One region of the Pandoraea norimbergensis genome, then DNA from elsewhere that is predicted to be linked to it. Evidence: predicted binding sites of a transcription regulator. Region 1 holds the regulator's gene; the other holds the start of a gene.
The links. The regulator NrdR, encoded in region 1, represses ribonucleotide reductase genes. The targets are predictions, from matches to a motif close to CACNANATNTNGTG.

Region 1 (3,416 bases):
GCGGAGATAAAGCGGAGATAAAGCGGAGATAAAGCGGGGCGGCGGCGGGAGGTAAAGGGCGCCAACCGCGGGGCGGCAAGGGCGGTTGCCTAACGCCCAAAGCTCGCATACACTATCGACGCCACAAACCCCGCGTGACTGGCGATTAGGGTGCACAGCCTTGTGTGCCCGAGGTGGAGCAACCCACCGGGAAGCGCTGGGGTCTTATTTGCCGTTCGCCTGGGCAGCCGTGATGGTTGGTGCTGCCCTGTCTATCGTCTTCCAAAGCACAAAGGAAGATGCGCTGCGCCATCCCCTCCCGGAAAACCTGTTCAATTCAACGCAAACGCCATGTTCGATAAATCGAAATCCACTGTTGCCGCCGTCGATCCCGAAGTCTGGGCCGCGATTCAGAAGGAAGATCAGCGTCAGGAAGACCACATTGAGCTGATCGCGTCGGAAAACTACACCAGCCCGGCCGTGATGGAAGCGCAGGGCTCGCAGCTGACCAACAAGTACGCTGAAGGCTATCCGGGCAAGCGCTATTACGGCGGTTGCGAATATGTCGACGTCGTTGAGCAACTGGCGATTGACCGAGTGAAGGCGCTGTTCGGGGCGGAAGCCGCGAACGTGCAGCCGAACTCGGGCTCGCAAGCCAATCAGGGCGTGTATTTCGCCATGCTCAAGCCGGGCGACACGATCATGGGCATGAGCCTCGCCCACGGCGGTCACCTGACGCACGGTTCGCCGGTGAACATGTCGGGCAAGTGGTTCAACGTGGTCAGCTACGGCCTGAACGAGAACGAAGACATCGATTACGACGCTGCCGAGAAGCTCGCGCAGCAACACAAGCCGAAGCTGATCGTGGCCGGTGCCTCGGCCTTCTCGCTGAAGATTGATTTCGAGCGTATGTCGCAGATCGCCAAGTCGGTCGGCGCGTACTTCATGGTCGACATGGCGCACTACGCGGGTCTGATCGCTGCCGGTGTGTACCCGAACCCGGTGCCGCACGCCGACTTCGTGACCACCACGACGCACAAGAGCCTGCGCGGTCCGCGCGGCGGCGTGATTCTGATGAAGGCCGAGTTCGAGAAGCCGATCAATTCGGCCATCTTCCCGGGCATTCAGGGTGGCCCGCTCATGCACGTGATCGCCGGTAAGGCCGTCGCGTTCAAGGAAGCCGCTACGCCGGAATTCAAGGCTTACCAAGCGCAAGTCGTGAAGAACGCTCGCGTGCTGGCCGAGACGCTGGTGGCGCGCGGTCTGCGCATCGTGTCGGGCAAGACGGAATCGCACGTGATGCTGGTCGATCTGCGCGCCAAGAACATCACCGGCAAGGCAGCGGAAGCCGCCCTGGGTGCTGCGCACATCACCGTGAACAAGAACGCGATCCCGAACGATCCGGAAAAGCCGTTCGTCACGAGCGGTGTGCGTCTGGGTTCGCCGGCCATGACCACGCGCGGCTTCAAGGAAGACGAAGCCAAGCTGGTCGGCAACCTGATCGCCGACGTGCTCGACAACCCGGAAAACGAGGAAAACCTGGCCAAGGTGCGTGCACAAGTGGCCGAGTTGACCAAGCGTTTCCCGGTCTACGGCTAAGCGGACGGCCCCGCACGCATGCGTTGCCCGTTCTGCCGGCATGACGACACGCAGGTCATCGACTCGCGTGAAGCGGAAGACGGCGCTGCCATTCGGCGGCGCCGGCGCTGTCCGTCGTGCGACAAGCGATTCACCACTTATGAGCGCGTCGAGTTGACGATGCCGGCCGTCGTCAAGAAAGACGGCAGCCGTGCGGAGTACGACCGTGCGAAGGTGCGCGCCAGCATGCAGTTGGCGATTCGCAAGCGCCCCGTGAGTGCCGAAGCGATGGATGCCGCGATTGCGCGCATCGAGTACAAGCTGCTGGCCGGTGCGGAGCGCGAAGTGGTGAGCCAGCGCATTGGCGAACTGGTGATGCGCGAGCTCAAGCGTCTGGACAAGATCGCGTACATCCGGTTCGCGTCGGTGTATCGCAGCTTCGAAGACATTGCGGAATTCCGCGATGTGCTCGAAGAGATCGACAGCACCGACGTCAAGCCTAAGCGAAAGCCGGTGGCCTGAGCGCGAACGCGGCAAACGCTGCACATGCAGGACGGAAAACCCGTCGTTCCCGAAAGGGTACGGCGGGTTTTTTATTGGCTATTCATTCCGTGAAGTTAATGTCGGGAATTTTCAATGTTGGGAAATAATTTAATTGAAGATTGGGTGATGTATTAAAAGACTGCAGGGGTGACCGGCTTTCAATAAGTCGCCTCATAGAATTCGCGATCCTTGACGGATGGCCGTCTGCCACCGTCTGGAAGGTGATGAAGCTATTCATCATTTCTCGCGAATTAAATGAGGGGTTATCAAATGAAAGCAGTGAGTCATCAATCGTTCGCGCTTCGTATCACCGGTATGTTCTCGGCGGCGGTTGTGCTTGCCGCGACAGCGGTGTCGCCGGCGAATGCCGAAGACGTGGCTGAAATGCGCCGCACGCTCATCGTGCTTTCGGGCGCGGCGCTGTTGAACGACGCCGCGACGGCGCAAGGGGCGGCCAGTGCATTCCAGCGGGCCATGCAAACGCGCACGATGAGCGGCGGCGCGACGTTCGATGACGCCACCGGCAAGGGCGTTGCCCTCGGCAGCAGAGACCTCGTCGGCTGGGCCTCGTTCACCGGCGAGCGCTCGCATCAAAACGGCGAAACGGGGTTGTTCGATGTGCGTGGTGTGAACGGCGCCATCGGCGTGGACTCGCGAATCGGTGCGAACACGATCGTCGGCGGCTCATTGGGCGTGGGCAATCACAACTCGCAAATCAATGACCAACTCGGCGAAGCCCGGGTCAACAGTGTCAGTCTGGGCGTGTACGCGTCGCATCTGAGCGACCAGCAGTGGCTCGTCAACGGCGGCGCGTCGTACACCAATCACAGCCTGAAGACCGATCGCAGCAGCGACACGAGCGGTGTGTCGCCGCGCCTCAAAGGCAACACACGAGGTAACACCTTCGGTGCCTTCGGTGAAGTGGGACGGCGCAATTCGGTCGCCGGCATCAACGTGGATTCGACGTTGGGCCTGCGCTTTCTGTCCACACGCGTGAACGCCTTCAATGAGACCGGTGGCGGCGACATCACCGCTCAGAATGCCCTGAAAATCGGCGCGCAGTCGCGGACGTCAACCCGTGGCATCGTCGGTGTGCGCCTGTGGCATGAGCTGGTCAACGTGGGGGGCGGCAAGGCGATCCCCTCGCTACGCGTGGCGTACGAGTACGAGTTCGGCGACAAGCGCAGCAGCCTGACCAATGCTTTCTATGGCGCCACGCGTTCGTTCACGGTACAGAGCGCGAAGCTCGGGGCCCACATCGTCACGGCCGATCTTGGCGTTGACGTGCAGTTCCAGAAGCAGCTCGAAGTGCATGT
Region 2 (3,416 bases), 2.2 Mb from region 1:
GTCGTGCAGGTCCGGGCAGGTCGACGGCGAGAACAGCGTCCATTCACCGCCTTCCATCACGCGCTTCATGAACAGATCGGGAATCCAGTTCGCCGTGTTCATGTCGTGCGTACGACGACGGTCGTCGCCGGTGTTCTTACGCAGTTCCAGGAATTCTTCGATATCCAGGTGCCACGTTTCCAGGTACGCGCAGACCGCGCCCTTGCGCTTGCCGCCCTGGTTCACGGCCACGGCCGTGTCGTTGACCACCTTCAGGAACGGCACCACGCCTTGGCTCTTACCGTTCGTGCCCTTGATGTGCGAGCCGAGCGCGCGAACCTGCGTCCAGTCGTTGCCCAGACCGCCGGCAAACTTCGACAGCAGTGCGTTTTCCTTGAGCGCTTCGTAAATGCCTTCCAGATCGTCCGAGACGGTCGTCAGGTAGCACGACGACAGCTGCGAGCGGCGCGTACCCGAGTTGAACAGCGTCGGGGTCGAGCTCATGAAGTCGAAGCTCGAGAGGATCTGATAGAACTCGATCGCACGTGCTTCGCGCTCGACTTCGTTCAGCGCCAGACCCATTGCGACACGCATGTAGAACGCCTGCGGCATTTCGATGCGATGGCTGTCGATGTGCAGGAAGTAGCGGTCGTACAGCGTTTGCAGACCCAGATAGTTGAACTGGAGGTCGCGCGATGCGTCGAGTGCAGCGCCCAGCTTGGCCAGGTCATACGTCAGCAGTTGCTCGTCGAGCAGTTCGGCTTCCACGCCTTGCTTGATGAAGCGCGGGAAGTATTCGACGTAACGGGCTGCCATCTCGCCCTGCGGCACTTCTTCGCCGAGGATTTCGCGGCGGATCGTGTGCATCAGAATACGGGCGGTGACGAGGCTGTACGCCGGCTCTTTCTCGATGAGCGTACGCGAGGCGAGGATCGCCGAGTCGTACACCTGCGACAGCGGCACGCCGTCGTACAGGTTCTTGAGGGTTTCGGTCAGAATCGGCTCGGCGCTGACTTCGTTGCCGAGGTTTTCGCAAGCGGCCTGCACCACGCCACGCAGCACGCCCATGTCGAGCGAGCGCGTCACGCCGTTGTCGGTCACACGCAGCACCGGTGCGTCAGGCGCTGCCGATTCTTGCGTGGTTTCGACCGAGTGAGCACGCTCTTGCGAACGCTTTTCGCGATACAGCACGTAGGCACGTGCGACGTTGTGCTCGCCTTCGCGCATGAGCGCGAGTTCGACCTGATCCTGAATGTCTTCGATGTGGAACGTACCGCCGTTCGGGCGGCTGCGCACCAGCGCACGCACGACGGCTTGCGTCAGTTGCTCCACGAGTTCGCGAACACGCGCCGAAGCCGCACCCTGACCGCCGTTCACGGCGAGGAACGCCTTGGTCACGGCGATGGCGATCTTCGACGGCTCGAAACCCACCACCGCGCCGTTGCGTCGAATCACTTTGAAGTCGGCGTTGGTCGCCGGTGCGAAGGCGCCCGTAGTTTGGGGCGCCGACGCACCCGTGCTGCCGGCATTCGCGGCGGCCGTCGGGTTCGGGCGGGTGAGGTTTTCGTTAGTCTGCATGTAAAAACTCCCGTTCCAATGAGATGGTGCTGTTAGCGCGTCTCTACCAGTTTGACGGCCGGCAAAAATGCGCCCTGGGGGCGCCGATGGAGCGAAGTGCTGAACACCGCACGACCGACGGACGGCCAAGGGTTCGAGGTGTCCGCTGCACGGCTTTGCTGCTGTACCGCCCCACAAAATGCCGCGGGACAAGCACGGTATTGATGGATATTGCTTCCTGCGCCGACCTCATGAAAAACCACTACATATAGTGGTCGGCACCCGAATTGGCACTAAGTATAGTGGAGATGACGCACTCCGCAAACTCAAAAATTTGTGTCGCCGGGAAGGCCCGTGGCGTCGCCGTGTCAAGCAAAACCTATTCCGGCATGGGGGTTAATCCGCCGGCTGAAACGGCAACATCGCGGGGTTCAGGCCCGCCATTCGACGCAACCGCTGCCACTCGAAATGCGGCCCCGGATCCGTCTTCCGACCCGGTGCTATATCGGCATGTCCGGCGACAGCTTGAATCGGATAACGCACCTGCAACGTTTGCGTCAGCGCTGCAAGCGTTGCGTACTGCGCCGCCGTGAACGGCGTCTCGTCGGTGCCTTCCAGCTCCACCCCGATCGAGAAGTCGTTGCAGCGCGCACGCCCTTCGAACGACGATGCACCGGCGTGCCATGCCCGGGCGTCGCACGACACAAACTGTTGCAACGCACCATCACGGCGCACCAGAAAGTGCGACGACACGTGCACGCCGCGAATCTCGTCGAAGAACGGATGCGCATCGTGGTCGAGCCGGTTCTGGAAGAACGCCGGAATCTCGTCGCCCCCGAACTGCCCCGGCGGCAGCGAGATGTTGTGCACCACGAGCAAGTCGGTCGGCAGCCCAGCCGGGCGCGCGTCGAAATTCGGCGACGGCAGTCGCTGCGCTTCGCGCACCCAGCCTTCGGTGTCGAGCGTGAAGACCGGCAGCCGATTCGGTGTGCCTTCGACTTTCGATCGATCCGGTGCGTTCATGCCGCGCCCCGCGACAACATGCGGGATACCGCAGCGCAAGCGCTGACGCGGCGATCCGGCCGGTGGGCAACATTAGGGGACACAAATGACTGGAGCATGACGGGCACAGCGATCTCCCGTAGAGCGAGGGGCGCCATTGTAGCCCACTTGGCGTGACGCCGCCGGCGGGGGGCCCAAAGGGCGCTGCGAGGTGCAATGCGATCCCCGATGTGACGCACGATGGGATGCACAACACCGTCAATGTGCCCTGCCGATGCCCGGAAAAAAATCGGCAGAATCCCCAAAGAAGAAGCCTCTCGCCGCACCAGGCCGAGAGGCTTCCATGGGCGTTGCCACGCCCGGGGGTGGCAACGGACTCGTGTCGTGCAACACGCGTACCACCCCGCACCGCTCACAGGGGCGGCGCCATTGGCCGTTGCCGGCCGGATGAACCCATCGATCACGGAAATGCCGGAATCGCCGCCTCCACCCCTTCCATATGCGCTTCGGGATGGTGTGCTTTCAACATCTCGCGAACCTCGTCGACGCGGCTCTCGCGCACATCGACCATCAGCAGAATCTGGCCTTGCTCCAGCGGCTCACGGAACATCTTGAGCCGCGAGTTCGGCACCGATACGCCGATCATGCTCGACACCCACGCGCCGAACAGCGAACCGAGCGGCGCGGTAATGATCATCAGCTCCCATTGGGGACGTGTGCCCACGATGGGGAAAAACGCCGCGACTGCACCGACTGCCAGCCCACAGAAGCCACCGATCACGAGCCCGGCTTCAGCGCCGTGCACGATATCGGAAGTCTGTAGGAGGTTAGCCTCGTGCAGTCCCTCCAGATCCATTTCGTCACGTGCCATGAAGTGG

Region 2: a site for NrdR is predicted at 1,797-1,810, ahead of AT302_RS24070 (ribonucleoside-diphosphate reductase subunit alpha). Genes of this name have one in related genera too.

What each region holds. Positions count from the first base shown of each region.
Region 1 is NZ_CP013480.3:1,504,253-1,507,668, forward strand. Features, by position in the region: ZMP/ZTP riboswitch at 125-232, shown strand; gene glyA (serine hydroxymethyltransferase) at 331-1,578, shown strand; gene nrdR (transcriptional regulator NrdR) at 1,597-2,079, shown strand; gene AT302_RS06860 (autotransporter outer membrane beta-barrel domain-containing protein) at 2,371-3,416, shown strand, end outside.
Region 2 is NZ_CP013480.3:5,498,406-5,501,821, forward strand. Features, by position in the region: gene AT302_RS24070 (ribonucleoside-diphosphate reductase subunit alpha) at 1-1,557, opposite strand, end outside; gene ampD (1,6-anhydro-N-acetylmuramyl-L-alanine amidase AmpD) at 1,933-2,559, opposite strand; gene AT302_RS24080 (DUF1269 domain-containing protein) at 2,999-3,416, opposite strand, start outside.